Regions from separate parts of the Pantoea osteomyelitidis genome, predicted to be linked through region 1. Evidence: riboswitches for the same ligand, from Rfam matches in the RefSeq annotation. Region 1 holds a riboswitch; each other region holds the start of a gene.
The links. A riboswitch is a leader RNA that binds a small molecule or an ion and turns the genes downstream of it on or off. The one in region 1 is predicted to bind thiamine pyrophosphate.

Region 2: another riboswitch for thiamine pyrophosphate. It lies ahead of thiB (thiamine ABC transporter substrate binding subunit); the one in region 1 lies ahead of thiC (phosphomethylpyrimidine synthase ThiC).
Region 3: another riboswitch for thiamine pyrophosphate. It lies ahead of thiM (hydroxyethylthiazole kinase); the one in region 1 lies ahead of thiC (phosphomethylpyrimidine synthase ThiC).

Annotation. Positions count from the first base shown of each region.
Region 1 is NZ_JBGFSN010000013.1:23,672-26,944, reverse strand. It holds gene hemE (uroporphyrinogen decarboxylase) at 1-174, opposite strand, end outside; gene nudC (NAD(+) diphosphatase) at 212-985, opposite strand; gene rsd (sigma D regulator) at 1,075-1,581, shown strand; TPP riboswitch at 1,709-1,807, shown strand; gene thiC (phosphomethylpyrimidine synthase ThiC) at 1,900-3,273, shown strand, end outside.
Region 2 is NZ_JBGFSN010000003.1:395,674-398,946, reverse strand. It holds gene ABU178_RS04100 (sugar efflux transporter) at 1-1,038, opposite strand, end outside; TPP riboswitch at 1,192-1,296, shown strand; gene thiB (thiamine ABC transporter substrate binding subunit) at 1,344-2,330, shown strand; gene thiP (thiamine/thiamine pyrophosphate ABC transporter permease ThiP) at 2,306-3,273, shown strand, end outside.
Region 3 is NZ_JBGFSN010000004.1:1,634,592-1,637,864, forward strand. It holds gene ABU178_RS12760 (GntR family transcriptional regulator) at 1-271, shown strand, start outside; gene thiD (bifunctional hydroxymethylpyrimidine kinase/phosphomethylpyrimidine kinase) at 320-1,120, opposite strand; gene thiM (hydroxyethylthiazole kinase) at 1,117-1,911, opposite strand; TPP riboswitch at 1,945-2,041, opposite strand; gene ABU178_RS12775 (PAAR domain-containing protein) at 2,247-3,273, shown strand, end outside.

The DNA.
Region 1 (3,273 bases):
CTCACAAGCCAACTCGGCATTTTTACACAGCGACATAAAATCACCGGCCTGCGCGCGCGTGGCTTTGTATTCCGGTAAGTAGCGCCCGGCTTGTCGCATCATCCAGACCGGCGTGGTATCCACCGGCTGACGTAACAGGGCGCGCAGGTAACGATCGTTCTTCAGTTCACTCATTTCAGGCTCTCTCCATCACAGGCGCGTAGTGTAACACTCATTGCGCCCCGGCGCGGCATAAGGCAACCGTATCTTCTATCAGCCTGCGCGCCACCGTGCCTGCGGGCGGCAGCATCGGCAAGGCGTCGTAGCGGAACCAGCCGGCATCCAGCAACTCTTTCTCATCATGCTTTAACTCGCCGCTCTCATACTCCGCCATAAACGCCATCATCAGCGAATGGGGAAACGGCCAGGGTTGCGACGTGACGTAACGGACGTTTTTTACCTTGATGTTGCTCTCTTCCATCACCTCACGCGCCACGGTTTGTTCGAGGGTTTCCCCGACCTCCACAAAGCCCGCCAGCACGGTATAGATGCTGTTGCGATGGCGCACATGGTTCGCCAGCAGGATTTCGTCGCCGCGGCGGATCGCGACGATAATGCAGGGCGCAATTTGCGGGTAGTAGCGTTCGTTGCAGTGGCTGCACAGGCAGACGAATTCCCGTTTGCCGGGATGCATCTCATGACCGCAGTAGCCGCACCAGCGATGGGCGCGATAAAACTCCGCCAGCTGCACGCCGCGTCCGGCCAGCTGAAACAGTCCCACATCCTGATCGATAAGCTGGCGCAGCGATGCCATATTCTCCGGCCGCGACGCGCAGACCAGCCAGACCGTCTCGCCCAGCCACTCGCCAATTATCCGACCTTCGCTGCCCGCCAGACCCCATTTTTCAGCTTTGCCGTGCGGTAATTCGCCATTCGGCAGCCAAAGTTTTTGTTCATGGCTGACAATCCACCATCCAGCGTCTACGCTTGAGATCTCACGTTGCATATAAATCGTCATCCTTAGCGTCGATAAGCACGCTGAAGTTCTGATGTTAAGTGTGTAGATCAACAACTATAACTCACATGGAGTCCAATATGTTTAACCAGTTAGACATCCTCACCGAGCGCGTAGGTGGCAGTAACGAACTGGTGGATTCATGGCTTAACGCTCGCCGCCAGCTGCTGGTGGCCTATTACAATATGGTTGGCATCAAGCCGAACAAAGATTCGTTAACCACGCTTGATGAGCAGGCGCTGGATAGCTTCTGTCACACCCTGGTGGATTACCTTTCAGCAGGTCATTTCAGTATTTATGAGCGCATCGTCAGCGAAATGAGCGGCGATAGCCCGATGACCGCTGCTGCCCAGATCTACCCGGCGCTGGAAAAAAATACTGAACGTCTGATGCAGCTCTATGACGGCTATCTGCAGCAGGCGATTAACGATGAGAACTGCGTTTCCTTCCAGCAGGCGCTGTCGGAAGTGGGCGAAGTGTTGGAAATTCGCTTTACGCTGGAAGACAAACTGATCCAGCTGGCATGGGATAACGCGCTGGTGCGCACCGAAGCGGCCAACGAAAGCGATATCGCCCGTCCGGCATAAGTTATCATTTTGTAAATCGCTTGTGATTCTTTAGCAGCCCTTTTATGCTAAACGGGCTTTGGCAAGTTTTCACTGCCAAAGCCCGTTTAGCTTTCAGGCGATCATGTTCGCCTGAAACACCTTTTTATTCATCTTGTCGGAGTGCCTTAGGGCTGAGACCGTTCATTCGGGATCCGCGGAACCTGATCAGGTTAGAACCTGCGAAGGGAACAAGAGTAAACATCATCAGTACGGCGTCGTGTGGTCTGCGCGCGCCGATCCTGTTACTCCTTCCGAACTCCGGACAAGCAACGTTCCCCTTTTAACTGGAAAATTGCTATGTCTACTACGTCAAAACCGAACCGTCGCGAGCAGCGCGCTCAGGCACAACAGTTTATCGATTCCCTGCAGGGCACCGCCTTTCCCAACTCAACGCGAATCTGGATTACCGGCAGCCGCGACGATATTCGCGTGCCGATGCGTGAAATCGCCCTGAGTCCTACGCTGACGGGCGGCAGCAAAGAAACACCGCATTATGAAGCCAACGAGCCGGTGCCGGTCTATGACACCGCTGGCGCCTATGGCGATCCGCAGGCGAGTATTGATGTGCATCGCGGCCTCGACAAGCTGCGCGCCGACTGGATAGCGGAGCGCAGCGACAGCGACGCGATCGAGCAGCTCAGCTCAGCCTATACCCAGCAGCGTCTTGCCGATGATGGTCTCGACCATCTGCGCTTTGAACATCTGCCGCGCCCGCGCAAAGCCAAAGCGGGCCAGTGCGTCACGCAGCTGCACTACGCGCGTCGCGGCATTGTTACCCCGGAGATGGAATTTATCGCCCTGCGTGAAAATATGGGGCGCGAGCGCATCCGTAGCGAGGTGTTGTTACAGCAGCATGCAGGCAACAGTTTTGGCGCGCATCTGCCAGAGAACATCACGCCGGAGTTTGTACGTCAGGAAGTCGCCGCCGGGCGCGCCATTATCCCCGCCAACATCAACCACCCGGAATCGGAACCGATGATTATCGGACGCAACTTTCTGGTGAAGGTCAACGCCAACATCGGCAACTCGGCGGTGACCTCTTCGATTGAAGAGGAGGTGGAAAAGCTGGTCTGGGCCACGCGCTGGGGCGCGGATACAGTGATGGATCTCTCCACCGGCCGCTACATCCACGAAACGCGCGAATGGATTCTGCGCAACAGCCCGGTGCCCATCGGCACGGTGCCGATCTATCAGGCGCTGGAGAAAGTAAATGGCGTGGCGGAAGATCTGAACTGGGAAATCTTTCGCGATACCCTGCTGGAGCAGGCGGAACAGGGGGTGGATTACTTCACGATCCACGCCGGAGTGCTGCTGCGCTACGTACCGATGACCGCCAAACGTCTGACCGGCATCGTTTCGCGCGGCGGCTCGATCATGGCGAAATGGTGCCTGTCACACCACAAAGAAAGCTTTCTCTATCAGCATTTCCGCGAAATCTGTGAAATCTGCGCCGCCTATGATGTCTCGCTGTCGCTGGGCGACGGCCTGCGTCCCGGCTCTATTCAGGATGCCAATGATGAAGCGCAGTTCGCCGAGTTGCACACGCTGGGCGAGCTCACCAAAATCGCCTGGGAGTATGATGTCCAGGTGATGATTGAAGGCCCCGGCCATGTGCCGATGCAGATGATCCGCCGCAATATGACCGAACAGCTGGAACACTGTCATGAAGCG
Region 2 (3,273 bases), on a different contig from region 1:
GTTGGTAAAGAGCGTGGTGGCCGCCCCTGGCCGTCCCGGCATCAGATCCTGAAACCAGAGCATGCCGATCCCGGCAATAATGCCGATAAAGATGGCGTTAAACAGCTGCAATACCATCAGCGCGGTGCGTGACTGAAACAGCACCAGCCCCAGATAAAACAGCACCCCTGCCGCCACGGCAATCAGCATCAGCTTGCGTTTGCCCAGCCGCTTCGCATAGTGCCCTGCCAGCAGCATCACCGGAATCTCCAGCCCGGCGGCAGATCCCATCAGCAGTCCCGCCAGCTTTTCAGGCAGGCCCAGCGTGGTGCTGATCCAGAGCGGCATGTCGATGATATACATGGTGTTGCAGGTCCACATCGTCACCGAGGCGATAAACAGCAGACGCACGTTGCGATCTTTCCAGCCGCTGATTTGCGTCAGCAGCACTTCCGGTGACTGCGCAATGCGCGGCACCGAAGGCAGGGTAAACCAGACCAGAATCAGACAAACCAGGAACAGCGCCGCCGCCACCAGAAACATCACGACAAAACCGTAGTTGAGCGCCAAAGCAAAGGAGAGCGGCGGGCCGATGACCCAGGCGAGCGACAGCTGCGCCCGCATCACCGAGCTGAACATCACCACTTCGCGCGCCGAACGATCGGCATATTCACGCGCCAGGGCAAAAATCTGCGGCATCGAGACGCTGGCCAGCGCCGACAGCAACACGCCCAGGGTGATGAGCGTCAGATAGTGGCGATTAAAGGCGAAGAGTACCGCATTAATCAGCGCCATGCCGCAGCAGAACAGAATCAGCATGCGCCGGTCGCCGCGGTTGTCGGATCGCTTCGCCACCAGCAGGCTGACCACAATACCAGCGATAGCGTTAACGGTGAAAAATAGCCCGACCCAGAAAGGCCTTGCCTGCACCTCGCGCGTCAGAAACAGGCTGAGCGTAGGAGCCTGCAAGGCGCCGGCAACGCCAATCATAAAGGAAACGACCATAAAGGCCAGATAGACCGGGTTAAACCGGCGTTGTCGTGTTAACAGCGATTTCATACCGAAATCCCTTACAGGATGAAACGGAGGGGAAAGGAAAGGGTAGAAGATTTCACAGGCAAAAGGAAAAAGCCAGTAAAGTTAACGCCGTTGGCGTATTCCGTCGGGTTCGCTGTAAACCTTTCACCCGGCGACGGAAATGACTAGAATGAGCCGTTCTCAACGGGGTGCTGTTTATCGCTGCGATAAAGGGCTGAGAAATACCCGTCGAACCTGATCCGGTTAGCCCCGGCGTAGGGATTTGAGATGTCTCTCCGCTCAGATCCTTTGCGACTCATATCATCCTTCCTCTCAAGGAGCGCAAAGTGTTGAAGAAAATATTGCCCGTTCTGCTGCTGTTATCCGCACCGGCGCTGGCCGCCAAACCGGTGTTAACCGTCTACACCTATGACTCCTTTTCCGCCGACTGGGGCCCCGGTCCGGCAGTAAAAAAAGCTTTTGAGGCGCAGTGCGGCTGCGAGCTGCGCTATGTGGCGCTGGAAGATGGCGTTTCTCTGCTGAATCGTCTGCGTATGGAAGGGAAAAACAGCAAAGCGGACGTGGTGCTCGGCCTGGATAATAATCTGGTGCAGGCGGCGCAGGCAACCGGCCTGTTCGCGCCCGGCGAGGTCGATACCTCGTCGCTGACCGTGCCGGGCGGCTGGCAGAACCGCACCTTTATTCCCTTCGACTACGGCTATTTCGCTTTCGTCTATGACAAGAACAAGCTAAAAAACCCGCCGAAAAGCCTGAAAGAGCTGGTGGAAAGCCCGGAAAAATGGCGAGTTATTTATGAAGATCCGCGCACCAGCACGCCGGGATTAGGACTGCTGCTCTGGATGCAAAAAGTCTATGGCGATAAGGCGCCGGAGGCCTGGCAAAAGCTGGCGCAGAAAACCGTCACCGTCACCAAAGGCTGGAGCGAAGCGTACGGCCTGTTCCTGAAAGGCGAAGGCGATCTGGTGCTGAGCTATACCACCTCTCCGGCTTATCACATTATCGAAGAGAATAAACAGAACTACGCGGCGGCGAACTTTAGTGAAGGCCACTATTTGCAGGTGGAAGTGGCGGCACGGCTGGCAAACAGCAAGCAGCCGAAACTGGCGCAGCAGTTTATGCAGTTCATGGTTTCCCCGGCCTTCCAGCAGACCATTCCCGGCGGCAACTGGATGTATCCGGTGATCAAAAGCGATCTGCCAAAAGGTTATGACGTGCTCAGCGTGCCGCAGACCGCGTTGCAGTATACGCCGCAGCAGGTTGCCGACAATCGCGCACAGTGGATCAGCGCATGGCAACGCGCCGTCAGCCGCTGATCGCCCGCTGGCTGCTGCCGGGCCTGCTCGCCGCGCTGCTGCTGTGCGGCGTCGCGCTGCTGGCCTTTGGCGCGCTGTGGCAGGCTGCGCCGCAGATTGCATGGCGCGGCCTGCTGACTGATAGCTATCTGCATCACGTTATCGCCTTCTCTTTCTGGCAGGCGCTGCTCTCCGCGCTCTTTTCCGTGATTCCGGCGATTGCGCTGGCGCGCGCGCTGTGGCGACGACGCTTTCCCGGTCGCCAGCTGCTGCTGCGCCTGTGCGCCATGACGCTGGTGCTGCCGGTGCTGGTGGCGGTGTTTGGCATACTGACCGTCTATGGCCGCGTCGGCTGGCTGGCGCAGCTCTGCCGCTGGATCGGCATCGATTATCATTTTTCTCCCTATGGCCTGCAGGGCATTTTGCTGGCGCACATCTTTTTTAACCTGCCGCTTGCCACCCGACTGCTGTTGCAGGCGCTGGAAAGCATACCCGGCGAACAGCGTCAGCTGGCGGCGCAGCTCGGTATGCGTGGCTGGAACCGTTTTCGCCTGCTGGAGTGGCCGTGGTTGCGACGCCAGCTGCTGCCCGCGGGCGCGCTGATCTTTATGCTCTGCTTCGCCAGTTTCGCCACCGTGCTGTCATTGGGCGGCGGGCCGCAGGCCACCACTATCGAGCTGGCGATCTATCAGGCGTTAAGTTACGACTACGATCCGGGGCGCGCCGCGCTGCTGGCGTTGATCCAGCTCAGCTGTTGTCTGGCGCTGGCGCTGCTGAGCCAGCGGCTGAGCAATGCGCTTCCCACAGGCAGCAGCGTGATGCAGGGCTGGCGCGATCCGCAGGACTCGTGGTTCTCCCGTCTCAGCGATGGCCTGCTGATTGCGCTGGCGCTGCTACTGCTGTTGCCGCCGCTGCTGGCGGTGATCGTCGACGGACTGAACGGCGGGCTGAGCGGCGCGCTGCG
Region 3 (3,273 bases), on a different contig from region 1:
TGAATTTCATCGTCTGATTGCCGAGAGCATCAACTGTACGCTGGCGTGGGAAACGGTAGAGAACATCAAGGCCACCATGGATCGCGTGCGCTTTCTGACCCTGAGTGAAGTCTCGCCGCCGGAAAGCCTGATTGAGCAGCATGAAGAGATCTATTCCGCGCTGGAGGCTCATGACGCTGACGCGGCCGAAGCCGCGATGCGTCGCCATTTGCAGGAGATGATTTTCTCGATTACGCCCATCGCCGAACGCAACAGCGAGTGGTTTGAGTAAAGCCGGGCCAGCCAGCACGCAACTCACGGGCCGTCGGCGGTGGCCCCTCTACCACCAGCGGTGAAAATGATGCACCGGCCCGATGCCTTTTCCCACTTCCAGGGTATCCGCCTGCGCCAGCGCTTCCTGCAACCAGGCTTTTGCCTCGGTGATGGTTTCCGCCCAGCCGTGATGGCGCGGTCGCAGCGCCGCCAGCGCCGCCGACAGTGAGCAACCGGTGCCGTGCGTATGGCGGGTGTTTACGCGCGGCGCGCTAAAGCGCTGCTCGCCCTGTGGCGTGACCAGCCAGTCCGGGCTTTCGCTGTCGCTGAGATGGCCGCCCTTCATCAGCACCGCCTGACAGCCCAGCGCCAGCAGCGCCCTTCCCTGTTCAAGCATCTCCGCCTCGGTTTGCGCCACAGAAGTTTCCAGCAGCGCGGCGGCTTCGGGTAAGTTGGGGGTAATCAGCGAAACCTGCGGCAGCAGACGCTCGCGTACGCTGGCCACCGCCTGGGTTGAAAGCAGTGCATCGCCGCTTTTCGCCACCATTACGGTATCAAGTACCACAAACGGAATCTCTGCGCGTTTCAGCTTTTCCGCTACTACCTCTACGATGGCGGTTTCCGACAGCATACCGATCTTGGCGCTGTCGATGCGCACATCATCCAGCACGGAATCGAGCTGTGCGCCGACAAAATCGGGTTCAATGCGATAAACCTGCTGTACGCCGCGGGTGTTTTGCGCCACCAGCGCAGTAATTACGCTGGCGCCGTAAGCGCCGAGGGCGGAAAAGGCTTTCAGATCGGCCTGGATGCCCGCGCCGCCGCTGGGATCGGTACCGGCAATCGTCAGTGCGTTAATGCGTTTCATCGCTCGGCCTCCGGCTCAAGAGTCCACAGCGCATCAAGAAAGGCGGGAACGAAGCTGCCTGGCCCGCTCGCGCGCTGCGTCGCCTGTTCGCCCGCCAGCGCCATGACGCGGCAGGCGCTGGCTACGTTAACCAGCCGATCGCCAGGCAGGCTGGTAAACGCCGCTACCACCGCGGAGAGCGCGCAGCCGGTGCCCACTACCCGCGTCATCAATGCGCTGCCGCCGGTGACGCGCAGGGTGCGCGCACCGTCGGTAACGTAATCGACCTCGCCCGTTACCGCCACGATGCTGTGATATTTTTGTGCCAGCTGCCGTGCCGCCGTCAGGGCCGCCTCTGCCTGGTGCAGGCTGTCGACGCCACGGCCGCCCTGCTCATGTTGCGCCAGCGCCAGAATTTCCGACGCGTTGCCCCGAATCGCTGCCGGTGCGGCATTGAGCAATTGCTGGCAGAAATCGCTGCGCAGCCTGAGCGCGCCCACGGCGACCGGATCGAGCGTCCAGGGGGTGTTGGCCGCAACGGCAGCCGTCACGGCAGTGTGCATGGCGTCGCGTCGCTCGTGCGTCAGGGTGCCGACGTTAATCAACAGCGCATCAGCGATGGCGCTAAACTGCGCGGCCTCTTCAGCATCAATCACCATTGCCGGTGAAGCCTGAAGTGCTAACAGTACATTGGCGGTAAAGGTTTGCACCACATCGTTGGTCATGCAGTGCACCAGCGGCGGCTGGCTGCGAAACAAGTGAAGGGACTGCGCGACATGCGCATCAGAAAGAGGATCAGGTTGATGTGTCATAAAACTCCCAACCGGCGATCAAGAAGGCGAATGCGGTCAGGCATCTGACTTCCCTACGCTGGCATTATCCAGATCAGGTAATACGGGTATTTCTCAGCCTTCACAAAGAAGGGCACCCCGAGTCATTGGTAAAAATTAGCTTACTTTTTGCCAGATTAGGGGAAGGAAGCTGTGGATGCAAGCTCGCCCTTCGGTTATCGCTTCGACCCGCCGAACCATCCCGAAAACACAAAAGATACCAACCGAAATTTAGCTTAAGACTGATATTTTTTGCCCTTATGGATATGTTTTGTACAATGCTGCCGGAAGGATAACCACAATAAGCAGAGGGAATTATGCTTAAAGGTATTGTGTTGTGCCAGGGGGACAAAACCACCTGCGGAGGCAAGATAATCGCTGGATCGGCGCACGGTGTCGCCTTCAATAAACCCCAGGCACAGGAAGGCGATCCTGTTACCTGTGGCAAAGACGGAAAGACATATAAAATTATCGGGGGGATCGCTTTTTATACATCTGGCTCCGAAAATAAACGCATTGCAGGATCGCTTGACAGCTACAGTTCATGTCCCTGTAAGGCTAAATTCTTACCCGCTAATTCATACCCTGTTTATATAAAAGAAGAACCCTCAGGACTCCCTCCTACAGATTTAGCGGCTGCGGCTGCTTTACCCGCCGCACTACTGACCCAAACGAAACCAGAACCCGCACAGCATGCACAGGCTGCGAAGAAAGAACGCCGGTCTGATAAGCGTGAGGGCATTGACGCAGGTTTTGCCGTAATCCCTTATGGTGGTACGACAGAAGCCTGGCAGCGGCTTCTGTTCACTGAAAACCCGCCGGCAGGAGCAAAAGAACTATTCGCCACGCTGAACGGTGCAGGCGAAAGATATAAAGCGGGTTCGATTATGCTTCTGGTTGATCCTGAAAAGCAGGACGACGCGCAGATCGCACATATGAAAGCTGCGAAAGCACGCGTTGATGCGGCGTTAGCCCCCCTCTCTATCAAACAAGCCAACTTTCTCTATAAGTACAAAGACACTATTGAGATGTTCGCTGCTGCTGCCACTACAGCAAATGACGTTGTTGGATATTCAGGGAAGGTAACCGAAGCCGTGAAGGGGTATTTCGAGAAGGTAGAAAAAATCCTTATCGAGATAGAGAAAACCTACAAAAATCAGTACATCACCAACGGCACTCTGATCGGAGAACAATTCTTTATCGAACGTCGACGTTTATTTGGCCAACTTGATAGCGTGCTGAAAATGTTCATGAAGCATCGTTTCATGTTCAACGAGTACACAGACCTGAAAAGCGCCCTTGGCCTGTCCAGCCGTTCAATCACCCATCGCTGGAATGAAACAG